2 regions of the Streptomyces asiaticus genome follow, and region 2 is predicted to be linked to the other one. Evidence: riboswitches for the same ligand, from Rfam matches in the RefSeq annotation. Region 2 holds a riboswitch; the other holds the start of a gene.
The links. A riboswitch is a leader RNA that binds a small molecule or an ion and turns the genes downstream of it on or off. The one in region 2 is predicted to bind glycine.
Positions count from the first base shown of each region.

Region 1 (14,824 bases), 6.0 Mb from region 2:
CGGGTGCGCTCCTCCTGCGTCATATGGCACGCGGAGAAGTGCCCGCCGCCCCCGGCCTCGGTGAGCTCCGGCCGCTCGGTGCGGGTGATGTTGTCCTTCGGCACATCGGCGTACGGGCAGCGGGGGTGGAAGGCGCAGCCGGACGGCACGTTGATGAGGCTGGGCGGAGAGCCCTTGACCGGGATGAGCCGCTCGGTCTGGTCGCGGTCGATACGGGGCATCGAGCCCAGCAGACCCCAGGTGTACGGGTGCTGGGGCTCGTAGAAGACCTTCTCGGCCGGGCCGCGCTCGACACAGCGCCCGCCGTACATCACCAGCAGATCGTCGGCGAGCTCGGCGACCACGCCCAGGTCATGGGTGATGATGATGACCGCGGAGCCGAACTCCTTCTGGAGGTCCCGGATGAGGTCGAGGATCTGCGCCTGGACGGTGACGTCCAGGGCGGTGGTCGGCTCGTCGGCGATCAGCAGCTCGGGGTTGTTGACCAGCGCCATCGCGATCATGGCGCGCTGGCGCATCCCGCCGGAGAACTCGTGCGGATAGCTGTCCACCCGCTTGTCGGGCTGCGGGATGCCGACGCGGTCCAGCAGCTCGATCGCGCGCTTGCGGGCCACCTCCTTGGTGACCTCGTGGTGCACCCGGTACGCCTCGATGATCTGGCGGCCGATGGTGTAGTACGGGTGCAGCGCGGACAGCGGATCCTGGAAGATCATCGACATCTCGCGGCCGCGCAGCTTGCGCACCTCGTCGGGGTCGGCGCCCAGCAGCTCCTGGCCGTTGAGCCAGATCTCACCGGAGATCCGCGCCTTGCGGCGGCCGTACTGGCCCGCGGTGTGCAGCCCCATGATGCCGAGCGAGGTGACGGACTTGCCGGAGCCGGACTCGCCGACGATGCCGAGCGTCTTGCCCTTCTCCAGCCGGAAGCTGAGCCCGTCCACCGACTTCACCAGACCGTCGTCGGTCGGGAAGTGGACGTGCAGATCGCGCACCTCGAGGAAGGCGGTGGGGGCGGGCGAGCCCGCCGCGGCCACCTCGCCCACGGCGGCGGTGCCGGTGGCCGGCAGATCGCCGTTCCCGGGCTGTCCTGAGGGCTTGGTCAGGTCGGTCATCCGAGCCTCACTCGCGGGTCGATGACGGCGTACAGAAGGTCCACGACGAGGTTGGCGACCACGATGAAGACGGCCGCGATCAGGGTGACGCCGAGGATGACCGGCAGGTCCTTCTCGGTGATCGCGTTCACCGCGAGCCGCCCGAGGCCGGGCAGGTTGTAGGTGGTCTCGGTGAGGACCGCGCCGCCCAGCAGCGCGCCCAGGTCGAGGCCGAGCAGGGTGAGGACCGGGGTCCAGGTCGAGCGCATCGCGTGCCGGCCGATGACCACCCGCTCCCGCAGACCCTTGGCGCGGGCGGTGCGGATGTAGTCCTCGCCCATGATCTCCAGCATGGTGGCCCGGGTGAGCCGGGCGTACATCGCCGCGTAGAGGAAGGCGAGCGTGATCCACGGGAGGATCAGGCTCTCGAACCACATCGCCGGATCGTCACCGAGCCCCTTGTAGTCCACGTTGACCCACTTCAGCGAGTAGCTGAAGATCGCCAGCGAGAGCAGACCGGTGAAGTAGATCGGCAGCGAGACACCGGCCAGCGCGACCGTCATCGCCGAGCGGTCCCACAGGGTGCCCCGGCGCAGCGCGGAGACGACACCGGTGGTGATGCCGCCGACCAGCCACAGCAGACAGGCGCCCGCGGCGAGCGAGAGAGTGACCGGCATGGCGTCGGTGAGCTGCGGCCACACCGCCTGCTCGGTGCGGAAGGAGTAGCCGAAGCAGGGCGCCGGGCAGTGGGTGACGTCCGTGCCGTTGGCGTAGTCCCGGCCGACGAAGAGGCCCTGGACGAAGTGCCAGAACTGCACCAGGACCGGATCACCGAGGCTGAGCTTCTGCCGGATGCCCTCGATGGCCGCGGGGTCGGCCTGCTTGCCGACGAACAGCAGCGCGGGATCGGCACCGGCCCACTTCGGGATCACGAAGAAGATGGCGAAGGTCGTAAGGGTGACGACCAACAGCATCACGACGACGGCGAACAAGCGCCGGATGAGATAAGCAAGCACTGTGCGCGGCCCGGGGGTGGCCCGTGATACCCCGGTCGAGGGGGATCACGGGCCACCGCCCGCGGCCATCACCTGCCCTTCGGGCCTATCGGGTGCGGCGATGGTTAACGTGTGCGGCGGATCGGGTGACCGGCCGTCACTTGACGACGCCCAGCTGGGAGTAGTCGTAGCGGCCGTTGTAGGCCGCCGACGTGAAGGCGTTCGTCAGCCGCGAGCTGCGCCAGGTGATGTTCTTCTCGTAGATGAACGGCATCTGCACGGCCAGGTCGCTGACCTTGTGGTTCATCTTCTGGTAGATCGCCCCGGCCTTGCTGGGGTCGGTCTCCTTGAGCGCGTCGTCGAAGTACTTGTTGATCTCCGCGTTGTTGGTCTCGGAGACGTTGTAGTTACCGGTCTGCTCGATGAAGCGGCCGTCGATCAGCGGCTGGGAGAAACCCTGGCCGGTGGGGAAGTCCGGGCCCCAGCCGGTCATGGACAGGCCGTAGCCGCGCTTCTTCATCACCGCCGGCGAACCGGTGATGCTGGCGGAGGTGCTGCCCTGGATCGGCTCCACGTTGAGGCTGATGCCGACCTTCTTCAGCGACGCCTGGAGCGCCTCGGCGGCGTCGACCTCGGCGGGCTGGTCGTTGCGGGCCACGATGCTGGTGGAGAAGCCGCCCGGCTTGCCGCACTGCTTCAGCTCGTCCTTGGCCTTGGCCACGTCCGCCTTGCCACCGCGCTTCAGGATGCCGTACGGGTCGTAGTTGTCCGAGCCCTTCACGCTCTTGGGGAGCATGTTGGTGGCGATGTCACCACCGGCCTGCGGGCCACCACGGGTGGTCTGGAGCGACTTGTAGTCGGTGCCGTAGATGACCGCCTTGCGGCAGTGGATGTTGTCGAGCGGCTTGACCTTGGTGGTGAAGTCGACGTAGCGGACGAAGCTGGTGGTGATGTTGTCGACGTTGCCCTTGTTGTGCTTGAGGGCGTCGTTACGGCCCGAGGGGGTCATACCGGTGGCGCTGAGGAAGACGTCGTAGTCGCCCTTGATCAGCAGCCGGTCGATCGCCTCGAGGTTGGAGTTGAAGGTGACCGTGACCTTGTCCGGCAGCGCCGGGCGGATCGGGTCGGACGCCTTCTTCCAGCTGGTGTTGCGGACCAGCGACAGGCTCTTGCCCGGGGTGTACGACTGGACCTTGTACGGACCGGAGGAGAACGGCCGGTTGGTGTACTTGGCGCCGGTGTCCTTGTCCGCCTTCACCGGGGAGCCGGTCGGCATCGCGAGCATCTGCTCGAAGTCACCGTTGGGCTTGGCGAGGTTGAAGACGATGGTCTTGTCGTCCGGCGTCTGGATCGCCTTCAGGCCCAGCTTGTCCTTGGACTTGTCCTTGTACGGGCCCTTGTACTCGCCCTTGGGGTCCAGGACCTGGCGCAGATAGCCGGGGCCGCCGGAGACGACGTCCTTGGCCCAGATGCGCTCGATGCCGTACTTGACGTCCTTGGACGTGATCGGGGAGCCGTCCTCCCAGGTGATCCCGTCGCGCAGGGTGTAGGTGTAGGTCTTGCCGCCGTTGGTGATCTTGCCGGTGGAGGTGGCGAGGTCCGGGGTCAGCTCGTTCGCGGCGTTGCCCGGCTTCGGCGTGTAGGAGATCAGTTGGCGCGCGTAGAAGCGGGAGAAGTCCCAGGCGAACCCGTAGTACTGACGCTGCGGGTCGAGGGAGTCGAACTCCTGCTTGTTGATGAACTTGAGGGTGCCGCCCTTCTTGGCGGACTTGGCTGCGACACCCTTCACCGCGGCGTTGAACCCGGCACCCGAGCCCTCGTCGTCGGAACCGCCCCCACCGCAAGCGGCGGTGGCCAGGAGAGCGCCGACGACAGCCGCCGCTCCGGCGATCCGCCTGCTTCTCGACGAACGTTTCATAGTTGCTGCAACCTCCGGGTTAGAGCGGTCCTGAGCATGGCGCCGCGGAATACCTTGGGGAGCCGTCTGCCGGATGTGGCAGGGGCTGCTGATTGCGTTCGAGTACGACCGGGCGGCCGTGTGCCGCACCGTCATCGGGTGCCCTTCGGGTCCAGTGCGTCGCGGACGCCGTCACCGAAGAGGTTGAAGGCCAGCACCGTGACGAAGATCGCCACACCCGGGATGATCATGAACATCGGGTCGTCCTCATAGGTGCCGACCGCCTTGGAGAGCATCTGCCCCCAAGAGGCGGTGGGCGGCTTCACGCCCGCGCCGAGGAAGCTGAGCGCGGCCTCGGTGAGGATGTTGGTGGGGATCATCAGCGTCGTGTAGACGGTGATCGGCGCCACCAGGTTGGGCAGCAACTCACGGAAGAGGATGTAGCGCCGGCCGGCGCCCAGACTCCGCGCGGCCTCGATGTACTCCTTCTCGCGCAGCGACAGCGTCTGGCCGCGCACGATGCGGCCGACGTACGGCCAGCCGAAGAAGCCGATGACCGAGACCAGGATCGCGATGCGCACCCCGCTGCCGGTCAGTCCCAGCAGGTCGTTGGGGAGCACGGAGACCAGGGAGATGATGAAGAGCAGCTGCGGGAAGGCCAGCAGCATGTCCATCACCCGGCTGATCAGCGAGTCCACCCAGCCGCCGAAGTACCCGGCGATGATGCCGAAAATGGTGCCGAGGACCACCGCGACCACCGCCGCGAGGAAGGCCACCAGCAGCGAGATCCGGGCGCCGTAGATGACCCGGCTGAAGACGTCGCGGCCGTTGGACGGCTCCACACCGAACAGGAAGTCCGAGCTGATGCCGCCCATGGACCCCTTCGGGGTGCCGAACAGCGGGTCGATCTCCTCCTGGTGGAACTCATTGGGCGGATGCCCGAGCAGACTCACGATGAGCGGAGCGAAGATCGCCACCAGCACGAGGAAGACGACAACGATGCCACCCGTCAGTGCGAGCTTGTCCCGCTTCAGGCGCGACCAGGCGATCTGCCGCAGCGATCTGCCTTCGACGGACGCTTTGACCACATCCGCCGCTACATCGGCAGTCGCGACCGGATCGCTGTCCGTGCTCGTGCCGTGCAATGGTGCCGTCATCGTGGTGGAGACCCCTCTCGACCGGTGGTGACCGGCCCACGACTCGCCGCTGTAGCGGCTTTGTTCACAACCTGGGTGAAAGTCGCGTTCTGGTACGGAACCCTTCTGGAAGGGGTCGTACGCAGGAACCGCACCCCTTGGAGCGGGAGTCTTCAACGCGTTTGTGATCACCCGCCAGTACTCCCGGGCAATGGATGCCTAACCGTGATGTGAGGAGTACCGCTCCGCTATACGGACGGTCGCGACACGAGAACGCAGCAGTAACATCGCGCCCGTAATGAGGTGTTCGGCCCGATTGGGGCGGAAGGCCGGTCGGGCAATCCCGTCAATCGGTGCGCGGCTCGGTACGCGGCGGGATCCGGTGGCTCGATACGTGGGACGGGGTGGCCCGGTACGCGGGACGGGGTGGCTCAGTACGCGGGACGCGGCGGCGGATAGCCGTAGCCGTACGACGGCGGCGCGGCGGGCGCGGCGCCATAGGCGTCACGGTCGAAGAACGGGCGGGCGTTGGCCCGCATCCACATGGCGACGGGGTCGTACTCGTCCGAGAGCGCGACCGTGGAGACCGGCAGCCCGTCCGGCACGGCGGTGATCGACTGCTCCATCATCACCCGCACCGACTGCACCGCCGCCGCTCCGGTGTCGTACAGATCCAGGCCGATCGCCAAGTACGGGGCGCCCAGCGAGGGCTGCACCCAGGCGCGCCGCAACGAGCGCACCGCGGCGGTGCGATGCGCGTTCTGCCCCAACAGGGCGTAGAACTGGGGGATGTCGATGGCGGGTTCGGTCAGCCGCAGCGGCCCGGCGGGCAGCCGGTCCAGACCGCCCGCGATCCGGCGCAAGTCCGGCCAGGGGATGCCCACTCCACCGCCGCGGGCGTGGGGGTTGAGCCAGAGGCCGTAGCGGTCGCGGTAGAGCGAGTCGGCGATGAGGCGTCCGTCGGCCACCTCGTGCGCGCGGTTCCAGCCACTGGCGGCCAGTTCCTGCGCCGAGGTCACACACGGGGCGTAACCGAGGCCGTCCACGTCCATGTTCCCGTACTGGGCGTCGGGCGAGCCGGGCGCACCGTGCCACAGCAGCATCCAGACCTGGCCCTCACCGATGGCGTGCAGCAGCGCCTCGTAGGCGTCGTACCGGCCGGGAGCGACCTGTTGCAACGCTCGCTCAACCTGGCCGGCCGCCGCCCCCCAATCCGCGCCCGCGCTCACCTGGGTCCGCCCCTTCTCATCGCCTTGCCCACACCTCACCGGGGAGCGTGCCCGCACCCCTCCTGGTCATCAAACCAGCTTACGGGCCCCGGCAGCGGACCCAGGGGCGAGTCAGAGGTCACGGTCGTAGAACGGACGCACCCGTCCCAGCATCCAGTCGGCCACCGGATCGCCCTGCGCCACGTCCAGCAGCACCAGCTGAACCTTCCACGGCACCGGCACCGAACCGAGGGCGCGGCCGAGCGCCTCCACCGCGCGCGCCTGCCCCTCGGGGTCGGGCTCGTCGAGCTGCACCCCGACGAAGAGCGCCGGCTCGTCGCCCTCGACGCTGGCCAGGGCGCGCCGGGCGGTCCGCACCCCGGTGCCCTTGGCGAACTCGATCCCGGCGGCGGCCAGGAAGTCCACCGGCTCGTCCTGCCAGTCCGGTTCGAAGAGCCGCACCCGGCCACCGGCGGCCGGGCCGTCGAGCTCGGTACGCCCGGCGCGGCACAACTCCCGGACGGCGGGCGGAGGCAGCGGTACGACCACCGCGCCACCGGGGTTCACCGCGATGCCGAGCTGGGGCGGCAGCCCGCGGGCGAACTCCACGGCCGGGGCGATGGTGAAGGACATATGGGGGCCGACGAGCTGGAGGAACTGCTGCTCGGAGCTGAACACCGGGACATACGCGCCGCCGTCGATCTCCATCGTGGGCAGATCGAGGCTCGGGCTGCCCGGGCCCCCGCCGTTGGGCAGCGGGATCCAGAGGTGGCTGCGGGAGAGCGTCTCGACGATGCGCGCTCCGGCCCCGGGGACGTCGACGGAGGCGGCCATCACCTCTTCGAGCTCATTGCCGGGAAACGCCGAATGCGCGGCATATCCGCCGTCCGGGAATCCTCCGTGCGCCGGGGCCACTCCGTACTGCTCCGGGAAGCTCATCTTCGTCCAACCGCCATCTCGTCCGACCTGCCCGAAGCACCCTAACCGCTGGGCGGCCCGGGGCCGGAGGGGTCGGCGGCGATCTCCACAGCACTTCCCCACCTCGCCCGGACCCGCCCTCGTCACGCTGTGTGATGCCGATGGCCGATTTCCGGCCACTCCCGAGGGAGCGGCGTGCTCACTCGAAGGAGATGCAGCGCAGCGCGCTCGCGCCTCGCCGGTCCAGCAGCACCGCCGACGCGCACCCCCGCGGCGGCCGCCCCTCCTCCATCCCGGTGATCAGCCGCCGCATCGCGCGCAGATGCCGCCCGAAGGCGTAGGCGGAGACCCCGCGGCCACGCGCGGCCTGGCCCTCCAGCGCCTCCGTGGCGCCCACGTCCAGCAGCACCATATGGAGGCCACGGCCCCGGCGCCGCACGTCCCGCGCCAGCCAGCGGCGCACCCACGGCAGCGCGCCGCAGTCGTGCACCACGACGCTCGCGCCCGAGCGCAGCGCCCGGTGCAGCCCGGCGTAGTGGGCGTACCGGACCAGCGGGCGGTAGAGCGCGTACGGCAGCCAGCCGGGCAGCCGGCGCTCCCATGCCTCGCGGGTGTTCTGCGAGTCGACCCTGATGACGACCGCGCCCGTCTCGTCCAGAAGCGGCACCGTGCGGTTGATCAGCGTGCTCTTGCCGCTGCCCGGCAGCCCGGAGGCGACCAGCACATCCCCTGCCGGAAAGCGCAGCTCACGCGGGTCCGCGCCGCCGCCCTCCGCCCCGGCGCGCAGATCGCGCACCGCGCTTCTCCGACCGGGGCGTGCCGTCGACCCGGAGGGGATGCGGCCACGCCGCGCCGGCAGGAGCCTCTGTGTCGTCGCGTACGTTCCCTGCCCATGCACCGTGATCGTCCTCCCAGGTCGGTCAACGCTGCTCGTACCCGCAGAGTGTCAAGAAAAGGTAATGTCGGGCAAGGCTGCCCCTGTCCGGGCGGCCGGAGCCCGGTCGGATCGGGGCTTCCCTTCTCGGCCATACATGCGATGATGTCCGCGCAACTCCATACCGGCCGCTTGAATCCGCGCGGGAGAGTCCTTGGTCACCGGCATCCGTGCCGGGTGTCCAGGGCGCCGAAGGAGCAAGTCCTCCCTTGAATCTCTCAGGCCCCGATACCGCACGGACGAGGCAGATCTGAAAAGCGGGCCGCGCGGGCGCGGCTCCACCCAAGGTGCAAGCCGGGCCCCTTACGGGCGTCACGGCGAACCTCTCAGGTTCCGATGACAGATGGGGAGGACGCACGCGTCCTTGCCGTCCGTCCTCGCCGTCGCGCGACCCCGATCTCTGGAGCCTGAATCGTGACCGACGCCCCGCCCACCCCACGCCGTACCGCGCTGGACGCGCGGCACCGCGCGCTCGGCGCCACCATGACCGACTTCGCCGGCTGGGACATGCCGCTGCGCTACGGCAGCGAGCGCGACGAGCACACCGCGGTGCGCACCCGCGCCGGGCTCTTCGACCTCTCCCACATGGGTGAGATCTCTCTCATCGGTCCGCAGGCCGGGGAGGCCCTGGACCACGCGCTGGTCGGCCGGCTGTCCGCGCTCGCCGTGGGCCGTGCCCGCTACACCATGATCTGCGACGACGAGGGCGGCATCCTGGACGACCTGATCGTCTACCGCCTCGGCGACGAGGAGTTCCTGGTCGTGGCCAACGCCGCCAACGCCCAGGTGGTGCTGGACGCGCTGACCGGGCGGGCCGGCGGTTTCGAGGCGACCGTGAGGGACGACCGCGACGCCTACGCGCTGCTCGCCGTCCAGGGCCCCGAGTCCCCGGGGATCCTGAAGCGCCTGACCGACGCGGACCTGGACGGGCTGAAGTACTACGCCGGGCTGCCGGGCACCGTCGCGGGCGTCCCCGCCATGATCGCCCGCACCGGCTACACGGGCGAGGACGGCTTCGAGCTGTTCCTGGCGCCGGACGACGCCGAGCGGGTCTGGGAGGCGCTGACCGAGGCCGGGGCCCCGGTGGGCCTGGTCCCCTGCGGTCTCTCCTGCCGGGACACCCTGCGGCTCGAGGCGGGCATGCCGCTGTACGGGCATGAGCTGACCACCGACACCACCCCCTTCGACGCGGGGCTCGGCCGGGTGGTGAAGTTCGACAAGCCGGGCGACTTCGTCGGCCGCGAGGCCCTGGAGGCCGCGTCCCACCAGGCGGACACCGTCCCCCCGCGCACCCTGGTCGGCCTGATCGCTTCAGGCCGCCGGGTGCCGCGCGCCGGATACGCCGTGGTGGCCGCCGACGGCTCGGCGATCGGCCAGGTCACCTCGGGCGCGCCCTCCCCGACGCTGGGCAAGCCGATCGCGATGGCGTACGTGGACCCGGAGTACGCGAAGCCCGGCACCGAAGGGGTCTTCGTGGACATCCGCGGTGCCCGGGAGCCGTACGAGGTCGTGGCGCTCCCCTTCTACAAGCGCGAGCGCTGACGTTTCTCCGGGCGCGAGCGGTGCTCCGGCCCGTCGCCGGGCCTCTCCGGGCCCGAGCAGGGCCCCGGCCCATCACGCCCCCTCGGCGTCGTATCCCCTCGGCGTCGCATCCCACCAGCTAAGACCCGTTTCCCAAGCACTCCCCCGTATCCAGGAGAATCGGACCATGAGCAACCCCCAGCAGCTGCGGTACAGCAAGGAGCACGAGTGGCTGTCGGCCGCCGGCGAGGACGGCGTGTCGACGATCGGCATCACCGAATTCGCGGCCAACGCGCTCGGCGATGTCGTCTATGTCCAGCTCCCGGACGTCGGCTCCACGGTCTCCGCCGGTGACACCTGCGGTGAGCTGGAGTCCACCAAGTCGGTCAGCGATCTGTACACGCCGGTCTCCGGTGAGGTCACCGAGATCAACGAGGACGTGGTGAACGATCCGGCGCTGGTGAATTCCGCCCCCTTCGAGGGCGGCTGGCTGTTCAAGGTGAGGGTGACGAGCGAGCCGGAGGACCTGCTCTCCGCCGACGAGTACACCGCCTTCGCCGAAAACTGACCCTCCTTATTCGATCGGGACCCTCGATGTCGCTTCTGAACAGCTCCCTGCACGAGCTCGACCCGGACGTCGCCGCTGCTGTCGACGCCGAACTCCACCGCCAGCAGTCCACCCTGGAGATGATCGCCTCGGAGAACTTCGCTCCGTCGGCGGTCATGGAGGCCCAGGGCTCGGTCCTGACCAACAAGTACGCCGAGGGCTACCCCGGCCGCCGCTACTACGGCGGCTGTGAGCACGTCGACGTGGTCGAGCAGATCGCCATCGACCGGGTGAAGGAGCTCTTCGGCGCCGAGGCGGCGAACGTCCAGCCGCACTCGGGCGCCCAGGCCAACGCGGCCGCGATGTTCGCCCTGCTCTCCCCCGGCGACACCATCCTGGGGCTGAACCTGGCGCACGGCGGCCATCTGACCCACGGCATGAAGATCAACTTCTCCGGCAAGCTCTACAACGTGGTGCCCTACCACGTGGACGCCGAGACCGGTCTGGTCGACATGGACGAGGTCGAGCGGCTGGCCAAGGAGCACCGCCCCAAGCTGGTGATCGCGGGCTGGTCGGCGTACCCGCGCCAGCTGGACTTCGCCGCCTTCCGCCGGATCGCGGACGAGGTCGGCGCGTACCTGATGGTCGACATGGCCCACTTCGCGGGTCTGGTGGCGGCCGGGCTGCACCCCTCGCCCGTACCGCACGCCCATGTGGTGACCACCACCACCCACAAGACCCTGGGCGGTCCGCGCGGTGGCGTGATCCTCTCCACCGCCGACCTGGCCAAGAAGATCAACTCGGCGGTCTTCCCCGGTCAGCAGGGCGGTCCGCTGGAGCATGTGGTCGCGGCGAAGGCGGTGTCCTTCAAGGTGGCGGCGAGTTCGGCGTTCAAGGAGCGCCAGGAGCGCACGCTGGAGGGCGCCAGGATCCTCGCCGAGCGGCTGACCCAGGCCGATGTCCGGGAGGTGGGCGTCGCCGTCCTCTCCGGCGGCACCGATGTCCATCTGGTCCTGGTCGACCTGCGCGACTCCGAGCTGGACGGGCGGCAGGCCGAGGACCGGCTGCACGAGGTCGGCATCACGGTCAATCGCAACGCGATCCCGAACGACCCGCGCCCCCCGATGGTCACCTCGGGTCTGCGCATCGGCACCCCGGCGCTGGCCACCCGCGGCTTCACCGCGGAGGACTTCCGCGAGGTCGCCGACGTGATCGCGGAGACGCTCAAGCCGTCGTACGACGCGGAGGCGCTGAAGGCCCGGGTCACCGCACTGGCCGACAAGCACCCGCTGTACGCGCATCTGTCCAAGTAAGCCGGAGCAACCCGGAGCAACCCGGACCCGGGGGCGCGTCCGCCCTGGCGCGCCCCCGCCGCACCACCCCGCACCAACCCACGCACGGCCCGCACCACCCCACGCACGGCCCGCACGCTTCCCCGGCGGGCACACGCTTCCCCCGGCGTGCAGACGAAGGAGTCCCCCGGTGGCCATTTCCGTATTCGACCTCTTCTCGATCGGCATCGGCCCGTCCAGTTCGCACACGGTCGGCCCGATGCGGGCCGCGCGGATGTTCGTCCGCCGGCTGAAGAACGAGGGTCTGCTGGCCCACACCGCGTCCGTCCGGGCCGAGCTCTTCGGCTCCCTGGGCGCCACCGGTCATGGCCACGGCACCCCGAAGGCCGTGCTGCTGGGCCTCGAGGGCAACTCCCCGCGCACCGTCGACGTCGATGCGGCCGACGGCGAGGTGGAGCGCATCCGCACCACCAAGCGGCTGCGGCTGCTCGGCGCCGAGATCGGTCCCGGCCACGAGATCGACTTCGACGACTCCTCCCAGCTGATCCTGCACCGCCGCCGCTCGCTGCCGTACCACGCCAACGGCATGACGCTGTGCGCGTACGACGCCGAGGGCCATCCGCTGTTGGAGAAGACGTACTACTCGGTCGGCGGCGGCTTCGTGGTGGACGAGGACGCGGTCGGCGAGGACCGCATCAAGCTCGACGACACCGTCCTCACCCACCCCTTCCGCACCGGTGACGAGCTGCTGCGGCTCTCCCAGGAGACGGGCCTGTCCATCTCGGCCCTGATGCTGGAGAACGAGAAGGCGTGGCGCACGGAACCGGAGATCCGCGCCGGGCTGCTGGAGATCTGGCAGGTCATGGAGGCGTGCGTGGCCCGCGGCATGTCCCAGGAGGGCATCCTGCCCGGCGGCCTCAAGGTCCGCCGCCGCGCCGCCACCGCCGCCCGCGCCCTGCGCTCCGAGGGCGACCCGGGCGCCCGCGCCATGGAGTGGATCACCCTCTACGCCATGGCGGTCAACGAGGAGAACGCGGCGGGCGGCCGCGTGGTCACCGCCCCCACCAACGGCGCGGCGGGCATCATCCCCGCCGTTCTGCACTACTACACCCGCTTCGTCCCGGGCGCCGATGAGGAGGGCGTCATCCGCTTCCTCCTCGCCGCGGGCGCCATCGGCATGCTCTTCAAGGAGAACGCCTCGATCTCCGGCGCCGAGGTCGGCTGCCAGGGCGAGGTGGGCTCCGCCTGCTCGATGGCCGCCGGTGGCCTCGCCGAGGTCCTCGGCGGCTCCGCGGAACAGGTGGAGAACGCCGCCGAGATCGGCATGGAGCACAACCTCGGCCTCACCTGCGACCCCGTCGGCGGCCTGGTCCAGATCCCCTGCATCGAGCGCAACGGCATGGCCTCGGTCAAGGCGGTCACCGCCGCGAGGATGGCCCTGCGCGGCGACGGCCGCCACCATGTCTCCCTCGACAAGGTCATCAAGACGATGAAGCAGACGGGCGCGGACATGAAGGTCAAGTACAAGGAGACGGCGCGGGGCGGGCTCGCGGTGAACGTCATCGAGTGCTGAGGAAACCCATCAGGTGGCACACCGGTTTCCGCCGCCCGATTCTGGTCACCCTATGAGCTGACATCCACCGAAATGCGGAGGACAGCGTCATGAGCACTGCGCAGACCGAACGTGCGGAGGCAGCGAAGCTGCCGAAGGGTGATGTGGTGGCCATTCTGCTCGAGCAGCACGCACGCATCCGTGAGCTGTTCTCGGATGTGAAGGGCGCCGAGGGCAAGCACAAGCAGCAGGCCTTTGACGAGTTGCGGGCCCTGCTGGCGGTGCATGAGACCGGCGAGGAGATGATTCTGCGCCCGGTCGCGAAGGAAACAGCCGGTGAGCAGGAGGCCAGCGCCCGCAACAACGAGGAGAAGGAAGCGAGCAAGGTTCTCGTCGAGCTCGAGAAGATGGACGTCTCGACTGCCGAATTCGACAGCAGGCTGGCCGGACTCGAGAAGGCGGTCATCGACCACGCCGAGCACGAGGAGCGGGAGGAGTTCCCCGCGATCCTGCGGGACTGCTCCGAGGACAAGCGCCGGAGCATGGGAACGAAGCTGCAGATGACGGAGAAGATCGCCCCGACGCACCCGCACCCGGGGGCGGCCGGGTCCCCCGCGGCTCAGTGGGTGGTGGGGCCGTTCGCCTCACTCGTCGACCGGACGAAGGACCTCCTGAAGAGCGCCGCCGACTGACCGTGGGCGGTGGACCGCGAGGTCGGCCGCATAACGGGCCGAGGGGCGGGTCGCCCGTCGCGACCCGCTCCGTCACGCCCCTCGGTATCCGTTGCGCGTTATGTACTGAAATGCGGGTACTCCGAGGGCGCTAAAGAGCGGGACATCCGCCGCCCCACCGCCGTTTTCCGGCAGCGAGGAGAACCCGCATGCAGCCGCAGACGCCACTCCCGGCTCGGGTGCCGGCTCACGCGCCCCAGGAAGGCGATGGCATCGCGGTCGGCAACGGCCCAGTGATCATCGACGCGTATATCGACTTCCAGTGCCCCTTCTGCCGGATGTTCGAGAAGTCATCGGGGCCGCTGCTCGATGCCATGGTCACCGAGGGGCAGGTGACGTTGGTCTATCACCCGATGGCCTTCCTGGACGCCATGTCGACCAGCCGGTACTCCACCCGCGCCTCGGCCGCCTCGGGCTGCGCCTCCGACGGCGGGGCATTCATGGAGTACCTCTACACACTCTTCGACAACCAGCCGCCGGAGGGCGGGCCCGGGCTCAGTGATGAGGAGCTGATCGCGCTCGGCCTGCGGGTCGGGCTGAACGACGCCTTCGCCGCGTGCGTGCGCGACGGTGTTCATCTGGACTGGCCTCCGTACGTCACCGCCAGGGCGGCCGAACGCGGGGTGAGCGCCACGCCGACCGTACTCGTCGAGGGTGCCGCCGTAAGGCCCCACCCGGGCCTGATCAGGACCGCGGTGGCGGCCGCCCTCCACCACCCGGCGTGACCGGCGGACAGCGCGTGAGAGATGGTTACGCACGACGGTGAGGCTGAACGACACGGCGTACACCACGCGAAGAGGCTGCCGCGGTGGTCCTGAACCGAGAACGCACCGTACCTCACCAGCGCTTGAGCCCGTCCGAAGGTAACTCCCGGGTGCGGCGCCGCGGGTCAGCCCGCCCGGTCGCGCTCCCGCCGGACGATCGGCTTCCGGCCCTTGAGGGTGGTGCCGCGCAACGCCCGGATCACCTCATTGACCGCGGAGGCGGGGACCTCCACCAGGGAGA
Region 1 is NZ_JAGSHX010000006.1:2,564,369-2,579,192, forward strand. It holds gene KHP12_RS18440 (ABC transporter ATP-binding protein) at 1-1,109, opposite strand, end outside; gene KHP12_RS18445 (ABC transporter permease) at 1,106-2,080, opposite strand; gene KHP12_RS18450 (ABC transporter substrate-binding protein) at 2,241-4,001, opposite strand; gene KHP12_RS18455 (ABC transporter permease) at 4,133-5,137, opposite strand; gene KHP12_RS18460 (enhanced serine sensitivity protein SseB C-terminal domain-containing protein) at 5,548-6,345, opposite strand; gene KHP12_RS18465 (enhanced serine sensitivity protein SseB) at 6,457-7,263, opposite strand; gene KHP12_RS18470 (AAA family ATPase) at 7,442-8,146, opposite strand; glycine riboswitch at 8,310-8,420, shown strand; gene gcvT (glycine cleavage system aminomethyltransferase GcvT) at 8,591-9,718, shown strand; gene gcvH (glycine cleavage system protein GcvH) at 9,885-10,265, shown strand; gene glyA (serine hydroxymethyltransferase) at 10,292-11,557, shown strand; gene KHP12_RS18490 (L-serine ammonia-lyase) at 11,727-13,109, shown strand; gene KHP12_RS18495 (hemerythrin domain-containing protein) at 13,199-13,780, shown strand; gene KHP12_RS18500 (DsbA family protein) at 13,969-14,544, shown strand; gene KHP12_RS18505 (DEAD/DEAH box helicase) at 14,709-14,824, opposite strand, start outside.
Region 1: another riboswitch for glycine. It lies ahead of gcvT (glycine cleavage system aminomethyltransferase GcvT); the one in region 2 lies ahead of gcvP (aminomethyl-transferring glycine dehydrogenase).

Region 2 (14,824 bases):
CCCGCGCCTGTGACCGCACTCCTGTCCCCACTTCCGTCTCTCCGCCTCATCGGTGCACCCGCCCCGTTCACCGGACAATACGGGGTCATGGTCCACGGTGGGGGCGTCACCCGGAGAGATCGGTGGGCCAGGTGTGCACCGGTGCGTCGGTCCGCATCAGGGCGCAGTAGCGCCGGGTCATGGCCGCGAGGGCGGCGTCCCGGTCCAGTCCGTCGCCCAGCGCCCGGTGGTAGGTGGCCGTCTGCCAGGACGCGCCGTTGACCCCCAGCTTGCAACGTTCCTCGATCACACCGAGATAGCGGTCGCGGTCGGCCGGCTCCACGCCCCAGGAGTCGAGGCCGGACGCGGCGAGCGGCAGCAGTTCCTCGCGGACCAGCCGTACGGCGGAGGTGCGGGTCAGGGACGCCGACCGGCCGGATTTGGGCCACTGGAGGACCGCGTCGATGCCATGGCGGCAGGCCGCCTCGAAGTTGGCCGCGGCGGCCGCGAACGGCAGCCTGGTCCACACCGGGCGGGGCTCCTCGGCGAGCGCCCTGACCAGCCCGTAGTAGAAGGCGGCGTTGGCGATGACATCGGTGACGGTGGGCCCGGCCGGGAGCACGCGGTTCTCCACCCGCAGATGCGGCACGCCGTCCACGACGTCGTAGACGGGCCGGTTCCAGCGGTAGATCGTGCCGTTGTGCAGCGCCAGCTCCTGGAGCTCGGGCACCCCGCCCTCGTCCAGCGCCCGCAGCGGGTCCTCGTCCTCGCCGGTGGAGAGCAGCGGCGGGAAGTAGCGCAGGTTCTCCTCGAACAGCTCGTACGCGGAGTCGATCCAGCGCTCGCCGAACCAGGTGCGCGGGCGCGCCCCCTGGGCGGCGATCTCCGGCGGGCGCACATCGGTGGCCTGGAGGAACAGCGGCGGCCGCGATTCGCGCCATGCCTCGTGGCCGAAGACGAAGGGGGAATTGGCGCCCACCGCGATCTGCGCGGCGGCCGCCGCCTGCGCCGCGTTCCACGCGTCCGCGAAGCGGCCAGGAGTGACCTGGAGATGGAGCTGGACGGAGGTGCAGGCCGCCTCTGGGGCGATGGAGGAGCTGGCGCAGGTGAATCGCTCCCGGCCCTCGATGTCGATGAGGAAATCCTCGCCGCGGGCGGCCAGCATCTGCTCATTGAGAAGTTTGTAACGGTCGTCATAGGAGAGGTTCGTGGATCCCAGATCGTCCGCGGCGAGGGTGGGCAGAATTCCGATCATCACGATCTCGGAGGACACCTCCCGCGCCTTGCGATCGGCATATGACAAACCGGTTCGGAGCTCTTCGGAGAGCTGATCGAGAACGCGTCCGTGCAAACGGTGGGGCACGATGTTTACTTCAAGATTGCACTGCCCGAGTTCGGTCTGGAAATCATGACTCCCGATGCGCTCCAGAACCTCCGCGTTCATCATCCTCGGCAGCCCGTCGGCCCCGGCGAGATTCAGCTCGATCTCCAGCCCCATCAGATTCTTCGGGCGGTCGAATCGCTTGTCGGCCAGGAGCCGGCCCAGCCCGTCGAGGCACTGCCGCAACCGGACGCGCTGCCGTCGCCGACCGGACGGGTCGAACTCACCGGCTATGAGCTTCTCCCCCATCGAAGCGTCCCTCCTCGAGTGGATCATCGGCGCCAGTGGTGTGCACACCACGCTCGATGATGCCCACCAATGTGATCGATAACGCCCCGCGATCCCCACCCAGCCGATAGGCTCTGGGGAACTGCGCATTGCGCTGGAGAAATGGACCAGCGAGTTCCAGCCTACCGCGCGGGGTTCAAAATGCCAGGTCATATCCGTTCATCTGGCACTGAATCGGGGAAAATCCCCGCCTTCCCGGGGTCTGGATATCCTCTTGTCGGCGATATCGGCAGCGGCTAGACGAAACACAACGGGAACACTTGTCGTATAAACTCGGCTAACGAGGCAGAGAGATAACGCCCGAACGGTCTGTTCCGGCTCCCCTCTGACCCGTGTTCCACCGACAGCGCCGCCCAAACCCGGCCCGCTATCGCTTCACCGTGTCTTCAAAGCGAGAGGCGACCCACCATGCCGCTGCATGTGCCCCAGGCCCCCGCGCCCGCCCTGCGCAGCGTCCTCACGGCCCTTGATTCCCCCACCGCCGTCCGCGAGGCCCGCACCCCCGTGCTCTCCACGCTCACCGGCCCCTTCGAACCCGAACTCCCGCTCCCCGTCCATATCCTGGACGACATCACCGCCTCCGACGGCCCGCCGCGCACCCGGCTCACCGGCTGGCGATTCCTGATCCGCGACGGCGACCGTACGGTGGCCGCCGCGGAGGCGATGCTCACCGCCGACGGCTGGGCCTTCTCGCACTTCTCCGAGGGCCCCTATGTCAGCTCGGCCGAACTCGCCCTGAGCGAGGCCGAGTCGCTGCCCTCGGCGTACCAGCCGCGGCTGCTGTCCATCCCCGAGCTCTACATGGTCACGCTCTGGCTGCACGGCGACCTGACCGCGGACGGCGCCGAAGGCGGCCTCGGCGCCGGGGACCTGCTGGTGCCGCTCGCCCCGGCCCCGCCCGGTATCGCGGCGCACCGGGCGCACCGGGCAACCGATCTGCTGCCCGTCCTCACTCACCGGCTGACCCGCGCCCCCTTGCTTGGCTCACCCGCCTGACCTGGGCCTTCACCAGGCCGGGAGCGCCCCGTGACCGCCGGGTCACGGGGCGCTCCGCAGCATCCTCGTAACAGTCCGGCCGCGATGAACCGTCCGGGCGGGTGATGCGTCATTATCTAGCGAGACCGGTACCGCGAAATCCCTGCGGATTCCAGGCCGCAGGGCAACACTGGAGCAATCGACCGACTCAACCACGGGGGGCGGCCATGAACGCCGCAGCGAGCCGCAGGACCTTCACCACTCCGCAGCGAAAGAACCCTGTCATGTGCCAGCATCAACCACCCTGCCCGTCAGCCGACTCCGCCGACCGGGAGGCCGCCCATCTGGTGGCGCACCACCCGGAGCAGGGATGGAGCCTGCTGTGCAATGGCGTCCTGCTCTTCGAGGACACCGGTGAGCTGCTGCCGGACGGGCGCGTGATCGCGCCGTGCCGACCGCTGGGTTCCGAGCACGTCGTCACCGCGGCCTGACGGTCGCCGTCGACGGCACGTACATATCAGGGGCCGGCCCGGCGCATCCGCCGAACCGGCCCCACTGACGCATCGTCGGGCTCAAGCCCTCTCAGCCCTCGTAGGACTCCAGCGGCGGGCAGGAGCAGACGAGGTTACGGTCCCCGTAGGCCCCGTCGATCCGCCGCACCGGCGGCCAGTACTTGTCGGCCGCCGAGACCCCGGCCGGGAAAACCGCTTCCTCCCGGGAGTACGGGTGGCCCCACTCCCCGGTCAGCGACGCCGCCGTATGCGGGGCGTTCCGGAGCGGATTGTCCTCCTTGGCCCACTCGCCGGAGCCGACCTTCTCGATCTCGGCCCGGATGGCGATCATCGCCTGGCAGAACCGGTCCAGCTCCGCCAGGTCCTCGCTCTCGGTCGGCTCGATCATCAGCGTCCCGGCGACCGGGAACGACATCGTCGGCGCGTGGAAGCCGTAGTCGATCAGGCGCTTGGCCACATCGTCCACGGTCACCCCGGTGGCCTTCGTCAGCGGACGCAGATCCACGATGCACTCATGTGCCACCAGGCCGCCGGGGCCGGTGTAGAGCACCGGGTAGTGCGGCTCGAGGCGCTTGGCGACGTAGTTGGCGCCGAGCACCGCGACCTGGGTCGCGCGGCGCAGCCCCTCGGCGCCCATCAGCCGGATGTACGCCCAGGAGATCGGCAGGATCCCCGCGGAGCCCCACGGCGCGGCCGAGACCGGGCCGACGCCGGTGGCCGGTCCGGCGGCGGGCTGTAGCGGATGGTTGGGGAGGTAGGGCGCCAGGTGCTCGCGCACCGCGATCGGGCCGACGCCGGGGCCGCCGCCGCCGTGCGGGATGCAGAAGGTCTTGTGCAGGTTCAGATGCGAGACATCGCCGCCGAACCGGCCCGGCTCGGCGAGCCCGACCAGCGCGTTGAGGTTGGCGCCGTCCACGTAGACCTGGCCGCCCGCGTCATGCACGGTCGCGCAGATCTCGGTGATGTGCTCCTCGAACACCCCGTGGGTGGAGGGGTAGGTGACCATCAGGACGGCCAGCTGGTCGCCGTACTGCTCGATCTTGGCGCGCAGGTCGTCGGTGTCCACCTCGCCGTCCTGGCCGGTCTTGACCACGACGACCTTCATACCGGCCATCACGGCGCTGGCGGCGTTGGTGCCGTGCGCGGAGGACGGGATGAGGCAGACGGTGCGCTGGGTGTCCCCGTTGGCCCGGTGGTAGGCGCGCACCGCCAGCAGTCCGGCGAGCTCGCCCTGGGACCCGGCGTTCGGCTGGAGCGAGACCTTGTCATAGCCGGTGACCTCGGCCAGCCGCTCCTCCAGCTCACGGATCAGGGTCAGATAGCCCTGGGCCTGCTCGGCCGGTGCGAAGGGGTGCAGCGCGCCGAACTCCGGCCAGGTGACCGGCTCCATCTCGGCGGTCGCGTTGAGCTTCATGGTGCAGGAGCCCAGGGGGATCATGCCCCGGTCCAGGGCGTAGTCCCGGTCGGCCAGGCGGCGCAGATAGCGCAGCATCGCGGTCTCGGAGCGGTGCTGGTGGAAGACCGGGTGGGCCAGATAGCCGTCCTGGCGCAGCAGGGCCGCGGGCAGCGCGTCCGGCGCCGAGGCGTCCAGCTCGTCGATCCCGGGGATCCCGGAGGCGTTGCCGTGGCCGCCGTCCACCCCGAAGGCGGACCATACGGCGGCGAGCTGCGCGCGGCCGGTGGTCTCGTCGCAGGCGATGCCGACGTGGTCGGCATCGGTCAGCCGAAGGTTGACCCCGGCCTCGCGGGCCGCGGCGACGACCTCGACGGCCCGGCCCGGCACCCGCGCGGTGAGGGTGTCGAAGAACGCGCCGTGCACCACCTCGACACCGCCGGCCCGCAGCCCCTCGGCGAGCACGGAGGCGTAGCGGTGGGTGCGGCGGGCGATCGCCGCGAGCCCGTCCGGGCCGTGGTAGACGGCGTACATCCCGGCCATCACGGCCAGCAGCACCTGTGCGGTGCAGATGTTGCTGGTGGCCTTCTCCCGGCGGATGTGCTGCTCACGGGTCTGAAGCGCCAGCCGGTACGCCTTGTCGCCGTCGGCGTCCACCGAGACCCCGACCAGCCGGCCGGGCAGGTTGCGGGCGTAGGCGTCGCGCACCGCCATGAAACCGGCGTGCGGCCCGCCGAAGCCCATCGGGACGCCGAACCGCTGGCTGCTGCCCACCGCGATGTCCGCGCCCAGCTCACCGGGCGAGGTGAGCAGGGTGAGCGCGAGCAGATCGGCGGCGACGGTGACGACGGCGCCCAGCTCATGGGCGCGCTCGACGAGCGGGCGCGGATCGCGCACCACACCGGAGGCGCCCGGGTACTGGAGCAGCACGCCGAAGACCCCGCGCTCGGCGATCTCATCCGGGATGCCCTCGGCCAGGTCGGCGACGACGACCTCGACACCGGTCGGCTCGGCGCGGGTCCGTATGACCGCGATGGTCTGCGGCAGACAGTCGGCGTCGATCAGGAAGACGCCCTCCTTGACCTTGCCGACGCGCCGCGACAGCGCCATCGCCTCGGCGGCCGCGGTGGCCTCGTCCAGCAGCGAGGAACCGGCCGTGGGCAGCCCGGTCAGATCGGCGACGACGGTCTGGAAGTTCAGCAGCGCCTCGAGCCGGCCCTGGGAGATCTCCGGCTGGTAGGGCGTGTACGCGGTGTACCAGGCGGGGTTCTCCAGCACATTGCGCAGGATCACCGGCGGAGTGTGGGTGCCGTAGTAGCCGAGGCCGATCATCGACGGCAGCACCTGGTTGCGGTCGGCGAGCGCGCGCAGCTCGGCGAGGACCTCCGGCTCGCTGCGGGCCGGCGGCAGGGTGTCCAGCGCCTCGGTGCTCTTGATGACGTCCGGTACGGCGGCCTCGGTGAGCTCGTCCAGCGAGCCGAAGCCGACCTGGGCGAGCATCTTGGCCTGTGCCTCGCCGTCCGGGCCGATGTGACGCTGCTCGAACGGAGTACCGGATTCCAAGTCGGAGAGTGCGATGCGATTGGCGGTCATCTCAGGGGGCCTCCTGGTCTGTGACGACCTACGAGGGGCACCGCGGCTCGGGTGCCCGGACGGCCTCCCCCTCTGTCATCTCAACCTGAGAGCTTCACCGGTCCATATACCGCTGACCGGTTTTCACCGTCGGTGAGGAGGGGTTCCGGAACTCTGCTCGCCCGTGGCCCACCCTGCTTTCCAGAGTGACCTCACCCGCACGGTACGTGTGCCTGAGAGATTCCGGGGAGGGTTTGCTCCTTCGGCGCCTCCGACAGCGTCGGCGGAGGACTCTCCCGCACGGGGTCTACAGCCACAGTCAGCGTACCAGCGGTTCTGCCACGGGGAACGGTCGCGGGCGTTCGAGTGGCCGAGTGCGGCGATGTGGCTTTTTGTAGGTAGCAATGGGCACTTGCTAACTGCTTGTTCATCTGTTTGCCACCTGTGGGAGAGAGCGTGCAGACCGATATCGACCCGCGGACCCTGATCGGCCGCAAGGCATTCGACCGCGAGGGCGCCAAGATCGGCACCGTGGACGAGGTCTATCTCGACGACGCGACCGGCGAGCCCGAATGGGCGGCGGTACGCACCGGACTGTTCAGCCGGGACGTCTTCGTGCCGCTCGAACCGAGCGAGGTCGTCGGCGACACCCTGCGGGTGCCGTACGACCGGTCCCTGATCAAGGACGCCCCGGACTTCGGGGTGGGCCGCCATCTCTCCCCGGAACAGGAGCTCCAGCTCTACCACCACTACGGCCTGGACGTCACGGGCTGACCCGGCCCCCGGCCGGGCTCGGGCCCGCTGGCCCCCGGGGTCGGCCCGTCCGGGCCTCCGGCCTCCTCCGCTTCCGCCTCCGCCTCCGCGTCCGGCCGCAGCAGCGGCAGCGGGTCGGCGGGCTGTAGCGCCGGGTCGTCCACGGGGAACGTCCGTACCCGGCCCGGCGGCGACCACGGCTCCTCGAAGCGCACGGTCACCCGGCCCACTCCGCTCCCCTGCACCCAGCCCGCCCCGTACTCGGCGTGCCGTACATCGGAGCCCGGGAGCCAGCGCCGCGGCTTCTCAGCGTCCTCAGAAGCCTCTCCCGCGCCCTCTCTCACGGGCTCCGGTCTCTCGGGGCCCGGAGGGCGCCCGGCGTCTCCCAGGGCCTCATGAGCGGCTTGGGCGGCCTGAACCGCTTCCGCGGCCTGGGCGGCCTGGGCGGCTTGGGCGGCTTGGGCGAAGAGATCCTCCTGCGTGAAGTCCGCCAGACCGCTGACGCCGACCCCCAGCAGCCGCACGCCCGCCGTCGTCTCCACCCCGTCGATCAGCCGCGCCGCGGCCTCCCGCACCACCGCCGGGTCGTCGGTCGGCCCGCGCAGGGTCTCCGAACGGGTGAGCGTGGAGAAGTCGTACCGCCGCACCTTGATCACGACCGTCCGCCCCGAGCGGCCCGCCTCGCGCAGCCGCCGCACACAGCGGTCGGCGAGCCGCGCGATCTCCAGCTGCACCCGGGTGCGGTCGGTGAGGTCGACGTCGAACGTGTCCTCGACCGAGATGGACTTGGCGTCCCGCTCGGCGACGACGGGCCGCTCGTCCCGGCCCTCGGCCATCAGGAACAGCGACGCGCCGTGGGCCCGGCCCAGCAGCCGCACCAGCTCCGCCTCGCCCGCCTCCCGCGTCTCGGCCACGGTGTGGATCCCGGCCCGGCGCAGCGTCTCCGCCGTGGCGGGGCCGACGCCCGGGAGCGTCCGCACCGACATCGGGCCGAGCAGTTCGCGCTCCGTACCGGGCTCGATGACCACCAGGCCGTCCGGCTTGGCCTGCTCCGAACCAATCTTGGCGAGCATCTTGGAGCCGGCGAGCCCCACCGATCCGGTCAGCCCGGTGACCGCCTTGATGTCGGCCCGCAGCCGCTCCGCCACGGCGCGCGCCGCCTCGACGGTGGGTTCGGTGCCGCCCGCCTCCAGGTCGACGAACGCCTCGTCCAGGCTCAGCGGCTCCACCAGGGGCGACAGGGTGTGCAGCAGGGTCATGACCGCGTCGCTCACCTTGCGGTAGAGCGCGAAGCGGGGGATGAGGAACGCCGCGTTCGGACACAGCCGGCGGGCCTGGGCCATCGCCATGGCCGAGTGCACCCCGAAGACCCGGGCCTCGTAGGAGGCCGTGGCCACCACACCACGCGGCCCCAGACCCCCCACGATCACCGGCTTTCCGCGCAGGCTGGGCTTGGCCGCCTGCTCCGCCGAGGCGTAGAAGGCGTCCATGTCCAGATGGAGAATCGTCGGCGCACCCCTCACACCTCCGATGCTGCCGCACACCACTGACAATGGGGCGGGCAACGGCCGGGGGGGCGCGCCCGGGGGCGCCGATCCGTCCCCCGGGGCGCTCAGGCGAAGGTTTCTAACCGGCCCGGTTCCGGCGCGCCGCGAGCTCGTCGGTCGGGTTGTGCCGGACCAGCGTCTCGCCGGTGTCCACGCGCTCGCCGTGCAGCTGGGACAGCGCGCTCTCCACATCCCGCCACACGACGCCCACGGCAATCCCGAAGACGCCCTGGCCGCCCTGGAGGAGGTCCACGACCTCATCGGGCGAGGTGCACTCGTAGACGGTCGCGCCGTCGCTCATGAGCGTCATCTGGGCCAGGTCGTCGAGCTCCCGGGCACGGAGGTGCAGCACCGCCGCCCGGATGTTCTGGAGCGATACGCCGGTGTCCAGCAGCCGCTTCACGATCTTGAGGACGACCACGTCCCGGAAGCTGTAGAGCCGCTGGCTGCCCGAGCCGTAGGCCGGGCGGACGCTCGGCTCCACCAGCCCGGTGCGGGCCCAGTAGTCCAGCTGGCGGTAGGTGATGCCCGCGGCCGCACACGCGGTGGGTCCGCGGTATCCGATCCGCTCCGTCCCCCCCGCGGCGGGCTCACGCGGCGGTGCGGCCTGTGCCGCGACCCGCGCCTTCAATGCCGGATCGGCCGATGCGCTCCCCTGGAGCGCATACGGACCTCCGGCCGCCGTGCCGTCGCCGGTGCTTCTCACGCCGACCTCCGTCCTCGACCTGCCATCTTGAAGGTAGGCAGTCACCCGGGGTGCGTCAACGATCGCCACACTCGGCACGCCGAGTGATAATCACCCTAAGAGTGGTTTCCCGTGTCCCTCGTCCGGGAAAGGCTACTCGAATGCGCAAGCGAGGACCGGCATACAGTTCACTGGCTGCTGGTTCCGAAGTCCTCCGGCGAGATCTGGTCGAGGAACTCGCGGAACTTCTCCACCTCGTCCTCCTGCTCGTCCGGGATCGCGATCCCGGCGTCGTCCAGCACGCCGTCACTGCCGTAGATCGGCGTTCCGGTGCGCAGCGCGAGCGCTATGGCGTCGGACGGCCGGGCGCTGACCTCCACGCCGCTGGCGAAGACCAGCTCCGCGTAGAAGACCCCCTCGCGCAGATCCGTGATCCGGACCTCCGTGAGCTGCTGGCCGACCGCTTCGAGTACGTCTTTGAAAAGATCATGGGTCAGCGGGCGCGCCGGAGCCATGCCCTGCTGAGCGAAGGCGATCGCGGTCGCCTCACCTGGTCCGATCCAGATGGGGAGGTAGCGGTCGCCTCCCACTTCACGCAGGAGCACGATCGGTTGGTTGGAGGGCATTTCCACCCGGACACCCACGACGTCGAGCTCGTTCACACAGCAACCCTAGGACGTGCCCGGCCGGTTTGGATAGTCGGGGCCCGGTCGGTCACCGCTCCTGGACCCTCAGAGCCGACCGCACCAGGGCCGCGTGCAGCCGTACGGAGAGCGTGGCGAGCTCCCGCACACTGGCCTCCGCATGCGCTCTGGTCTGCGGATTTCTATGCAACCGCAGCGGGGCGACCACCTGCTCGACCATTCCGGCCTCACGCTCGGCGGAGGCTTTCATGATTCGCAGATGACGTGGTTCCAGGCCGAAACGACCGAGCTCGGCGATGAGCCGGGCGACAGTCACCGCCTCGATGTCGTACCCGCCGTCCGCGGTCGGCGCGAGCAGCCCGTACGACTCCCATTCGGCCAGCTCCGCCTCGCTGACCTCGGCCGTTGCCAGCAATTCGGCCCGGCCGACCCGGGCGGCCGTGGGGCCGTCCGGGGCCGCGCCGGGGCCGCCGTCGAGCGGCCCCGGCTGCCGCACTCCCTGCGAAACGGCAGGAAGCTGCAATGGCTCACCCCGCTCCAGGGCGTCCAGATGCTCCCGGATGACCTTGAGCGGCAGGTAGTGGTCACGCTGCATCCGGAGGATATGGCCGAGCCGCTCCACATCCCGCTGGCTGAATTTGCGGTAGCCGGACGGCGTCCGCCGCGGCTCCACCAGCCCCTCCGACTCCAAGAAGCGGATCTTGGAGATGGTGACCTCGGGGAACTCGTCCCGCAACAGATTCAGCACGGTGCCGATGCTCATCGACCGGCCGTCCGTGGAGGCGGTGCCGGTATCGGCACCGCCCGACGGTGTCTGAAGCATGGACCTCCCCTGACGGGTCAGATGCCGACGCCCCGCTGGCTCGGGTAGAAGACCAGCCGGTACTTACCGATCTGCACCTCGTCCCCACTGGTCAGGACCACCGGCGCGTCGATCTGCTCCCGGTTGACATACGTCCCGTTGAGGCTGCCGACGTCCGAGACGGTGAAGCTGCCGTCCTGGCCGCGCCGGAACTCCACATGGCGGCGGGAGACCGTCACATCGTCCAGGAAGATGTCGCTCTGCGGATGACGGCCCGCCGTGGTGACATCACTGTCCAGCAGGAAGCGGCTGCCGGAATTCGGCCCGCGGCGGACCACCAGCAGGGCCGACCCCAGGGGCAGCGCCTCGACGGCGGCCTGCGCCTCCGGGCTGAGCGACGGCAGCGGCGTCTGCCCGGTCACCTCGGAGTCGTACGCCTCGAGACCCGAGATCGAAATGGTGGAGGTGGTCTCCGAGGCACGCTCGGAGGGCGCGCCGCCCCGCAACGGGGCGCCGCAATTGGAGCAGAACCGGCTGGCCTCCGCGTTCCGGTGGCCACACCGCTGACAGACCGGCAAGCCGAACCCTCCACCACTGTGAGAGGCCGATGGGTCCTCGAAACCTATGGGCCCGGCCGCGGAGGGGTCAACAGACGCGCCCTGCCCGCCGACCTGGTCACGGAAGAGCGGGCGCTCCTCGGTTCCCCCTCCGCTCTCCTCCGCGGCGCGCGAGGCGCGGTGGCGAGCGGTACTGCTGCCGCCATCCTGGCGGGCACTCTTACCGAACAACTTCCCGAACAACTTCACGGGCGATTCCCCTTGACTGAAACAGACCCGCCCGTGGGGCAGGACAAACCCTCGATGCACACACCAGACGGTCCGGACATCCTCACAACGTCCGTGACCACCAGACAGTTTCCATCACGCGCGGATCTTCCGGTGCGTTGACCCCCCGCGTCCACATGGTCTCCCCGAGAGACCCTCATTTCGAACCGCCTCACCGTGATGACGACCGAGCGTAGTCAGGCCGCTTCGCCGATCGCAAGGCATCCACAACGATCTTCTTCTCCCGCTGCACGGACACAGTGGCCTGCTCCTTCTCCAGGCTCTGCACCACCCCGCCCGGGATGTTCAGGGCCGGCTCCAGATCCTCCGGCTTGCCGATCACCTTCACAACATACGGTCGCGTCACTTTCCGTCCATCGATCCGGATCGCGCCACCGCTGTCCGAGAAGTAGGTGCCGGCGACCACGCGCACCGTGCCGATCTGGATCGCCTCGGCGCCCGCCGCGCGCAGCTCCTGGACCGTGTCGAGCAGCATGTCCGACTCCACGGAGCCCCGGGAGTCGTCGATGGTGATCGTGATACCAGGACCCTGTGCTGCCACCGTACCCGCGAGCACGCCCAGCTGCTGCTCCTTCTGAAGCGTCTGTTTCCGGGCCTCCTCGGCCTGGTCCGAGCTGTTCTCCAACTCGGTGCGCTGGTTCTCGAGGCGGCGCTTCTCGTCCTGGAGCCGCTGGGTGCGCGAGTCCAGCTCATCGAGGATCCGGACCAGGTCCTCCTGCCGGGCGCCGCGCAGCACGCTGTTCTCGTTGGTCGAGCGCACCTGGATGGCGAGGCCCAGGCCGAGCCCGAAGAGCAGCAGGGCGACGATCAGCTGCGCACGGGTGAGCCGCGGCGGCCATACGCCCTTCCACAGCCGCTGGCGGCCGGTCAGGGCCTCCTCCCGGCTCCGGTCGGCCCCGGGCCCCCCGGGGCCGGAAGCAGGGCCGGGGGCGGGCCCCACACGCTCTCCGGAGTCGCTCCGGGACCCGTCGGCGGGCCGGGGGCCCTCGGCACGCGCCCCGGGCGTGTCCGCCGTGACGGACCGGCCCTGGGCCTGCGGCGGCAGGGCCTCGGGCAGTACGGCCTTGGGCAGGGGCGTCCTGAGCGCGAGATCCTTGAAGCCGCCCGGCGGGGGCGTGGCGGGCCTGCCCGGCCGCTCCGCGGGCGCGTCACGGCGCTCGGGCTTCCGCTCGGGCGACGGGGTGCCCGGGCGCGGCGGCCCGGCCGCCGAGGGCCGCTTGAGCTCGCCCCGCTCCTGGGGCTCCCCGGGGCGCGTGGGCCGCTCCGGCGTCTCCGGCCGACGCGCCGGCTCGGGCGACCGCCGGGGCGGCTCAGCGGCCTTCTCGGGCGTGTCGGCCTTCGCCGCTTGGTGCGGCGTGTCGGCGGACTGCTCGGCCTTCGCGTCCCTCTCGGCCGGTCGCGGCGTGTCGGCGGACTGGTGCGGCGTCTCGTCCGACTGCTGTCGCGGCGTGTCGGCGGACTGCCGTGGCGTTTCGGCCGGCTGTCGCGGCGTGTCGGCCTGCCGTCGGATTTCGGCCGACTGTGCGCTCTCGGGCTTCTCCGGGGTGTCGTCGGTCGTCATCGGCCTCACGCCCGGAACACATGGCGGCGGATCGCGGCCGCGTTGGAGAAGATCCGGATACCGAGCACGACCACGACCCCCGTCGACAGCTGGGCACCGACGCCCAGCTTGTCACCGAGGAAGACGATCAGCGCGGCCACCACCACATTGGACAGGAACGATACGACGAAGACCTTGTCGTCGAAGATCCCGTCCAGCATCGCCCGGAAGCCCCCGAAAACCGCGTCGAGTGCCGCCACGACGGCGATCGGCAGGTAGGGCTCGACCACCGTCGGCACCACGGGTCGGACCACAAGTCCGACCACGACTCCCACGATGAGCCCCAATACGGCGATCACGATGTGCCCTTCCCTGTGTCGGCGTCACCCTTGCCGGAACCACCGGCTATCGGCTCCGCGGTGCGTACGATCAGGCTCGGCGCGGCCGGAAGCCGGAGCGAGTCCTGGGCGGAAATGCTCGTACGGATGTCATAGTTCTGCTGGAGCACATGCAGGTACTGTCCGTCCGCACTGTTCTGGAAAGCGGTGCTCAGCCGCTGCCCGTCCCCCACCGCGAGCACCGTATACGGCGGCGCCAGCGGCTTGTTGTCGACCAGTATGGCGTCTCCCGCGGCCCTGATCGCCGAGAGCGCCGTCAGCCGCTGCCCGTTGATCGAGACGGCCTCCGCGCCCGACTCCCACAGGCCGTTGACGACACGCTGCATGTCGTGGTCGCGCACCCGGCCGGTGTCGGAGAAGTCGGCGCTCTCCCGTGGTCCCCCGCCGCCGCCCGCCGCGCCCTTGGCGTCGTCGACCACCAGCTTCACCCCGGGGCCCGTCACCTCGTTGGCCCCCGAGAGCAGCGCCACCAGATCGGCCTTGGCCCCGCCGTGCTTCTCCAGTGCCTGCCGCTGCTTCTCCCCGACCTCGCCGCGGAGCTTGTCCACGCTCCGGGCGAGCTTGTCCGCGTTCGAGTTCCCCGTCTCGATGCGGTCGATCAATTCTCCCCGCTCCTTGGCCAGCGTCGGCGCCGATATCCGCGCCTCGGCGGCCCCGATGGTGATGACGACCGCGACCAGGACGAGACCGAAGGCCAGCCCCAATTTGGCCCGCACCGTGCGCGGCAGGCCCGAGCGACCGGTCTCCCCGCGCCGCGCGGCGGCCTCGGCGTAGCCGTCGTCAAGGCTGTGGTCCATCACATTGGTCAGCAGCGACATGGACGCGTCGAGGCGCGGGCGCGGGCGCGGCGATGCTGTGCTCCGAACGGGGGGCTGCTGCGACATGCCGCACATCGTCGCACGTGGGGGCCGCCGCCACCGAATGGCCCCTCCGGCGTGCCGGATCCGGGCCCTCGGGACGGCGGCCCCACGCGCTCAGACGTGCTCGGGCGGCCCCGGGATCAGCGCCCCGCGCTGTCCACGACGCTGGACCACTCGTCCAGCAGGGCCTGCGCGGACGCGTCGTCCGGGCCCTCCGCCCACAGATGGGTGACCGCCTCGGCCGGGTCGGGCAGCACCATGACCCACCGCCCGTCGGTCTCCACGACCCGCACCCCGTCGGTGGTGTCCACGGAACGGTCCCCCGCGGCCTCCACCACATGCCGCATGACCAGGCCCTTGACCGCCCAGGGGGTAGCCAGATCACGCCGCTGGACATGCGCCCGCGGAATCCGCGCATCGATCTGGCTCAGCGTCAGCTGAGTGCGCGCCACCAGCCCGATCAGCCGGACGAAGGCGGCCGTGCCGTCGAAGACGCTGCTGAACTCGGGGATGATGAATCCGCCGCGCCCGTCGCCTCCGAAGATGGTGGACTCCGACCGGGCGACCCGGGTCAGATCGTCCGCCGCGGTGGTCGTCCACTCCACCTGTGTGCCGTGGTACGCCGCCACCTGCTCGGCGATACGGGTCGT
Region 2 is NZ_JAGSHX010000006.1:8,555,265-8,570,088, reverse strand. It holds gene KHP12_RS44395 (CPBP family intramembrane glutamic endopeptidase) at 1-31, opposite strand, end outside; gene KHP12_RS44390 (glutamate-cysteine ligase family protein) at 107-1,609, opposite strand; gene KHP12_RS44385 (hypothetical protein) at 2,057-2,644, shown strand; gene KHP12_RS44380 (DUF5999 family protein) at 2,908-3,114, shown strand; gene gcvP (aminomethyl-transferring glycine dehydrogenase) at 3,206-6,121, opposite strand; glycine riboswitch at 6,187-6,310, opposite strand; glycine riboswitch at 6,312-6,409, opposite strand; gene KHP12_RS44370 (PRC-barrel domain-containing protein) at 6,557-6,874, shown strand; gene KHP12_RS44365 (DNA polymerase IV) at 6,850-8,376, opposite strand; gene KHP12_RS44360 (MerR family transcriptional regulator) at 8,480-9,106, opposite strand; gene KHP12_RS44355 (bifunctional nuclease family protein) at 9,274-9,747, opposite strand; gene ftsR (transcriptional regulator FtsR) at 9,800-10,552, opposite strand; gene KHP12_RS44345 (FHA domain-containing protein) at 10,570-11,397, opposite strand; gene KHP12_RS44340 (DUF881 domain-containing protein) at 11,528-12,421, opposite strand; gene KHP12_RS44335 (small basic family protein) at 12,943-13,275, opposite strand; gene KHP12_RS44330 (DUF881 domain-containing protein) at 13,272-14,198, opposite strand; gene KHP12_RS44325 (mannose-1-phosphate guanyltransferase) at 14,315-14,824, opposite strand, start outside.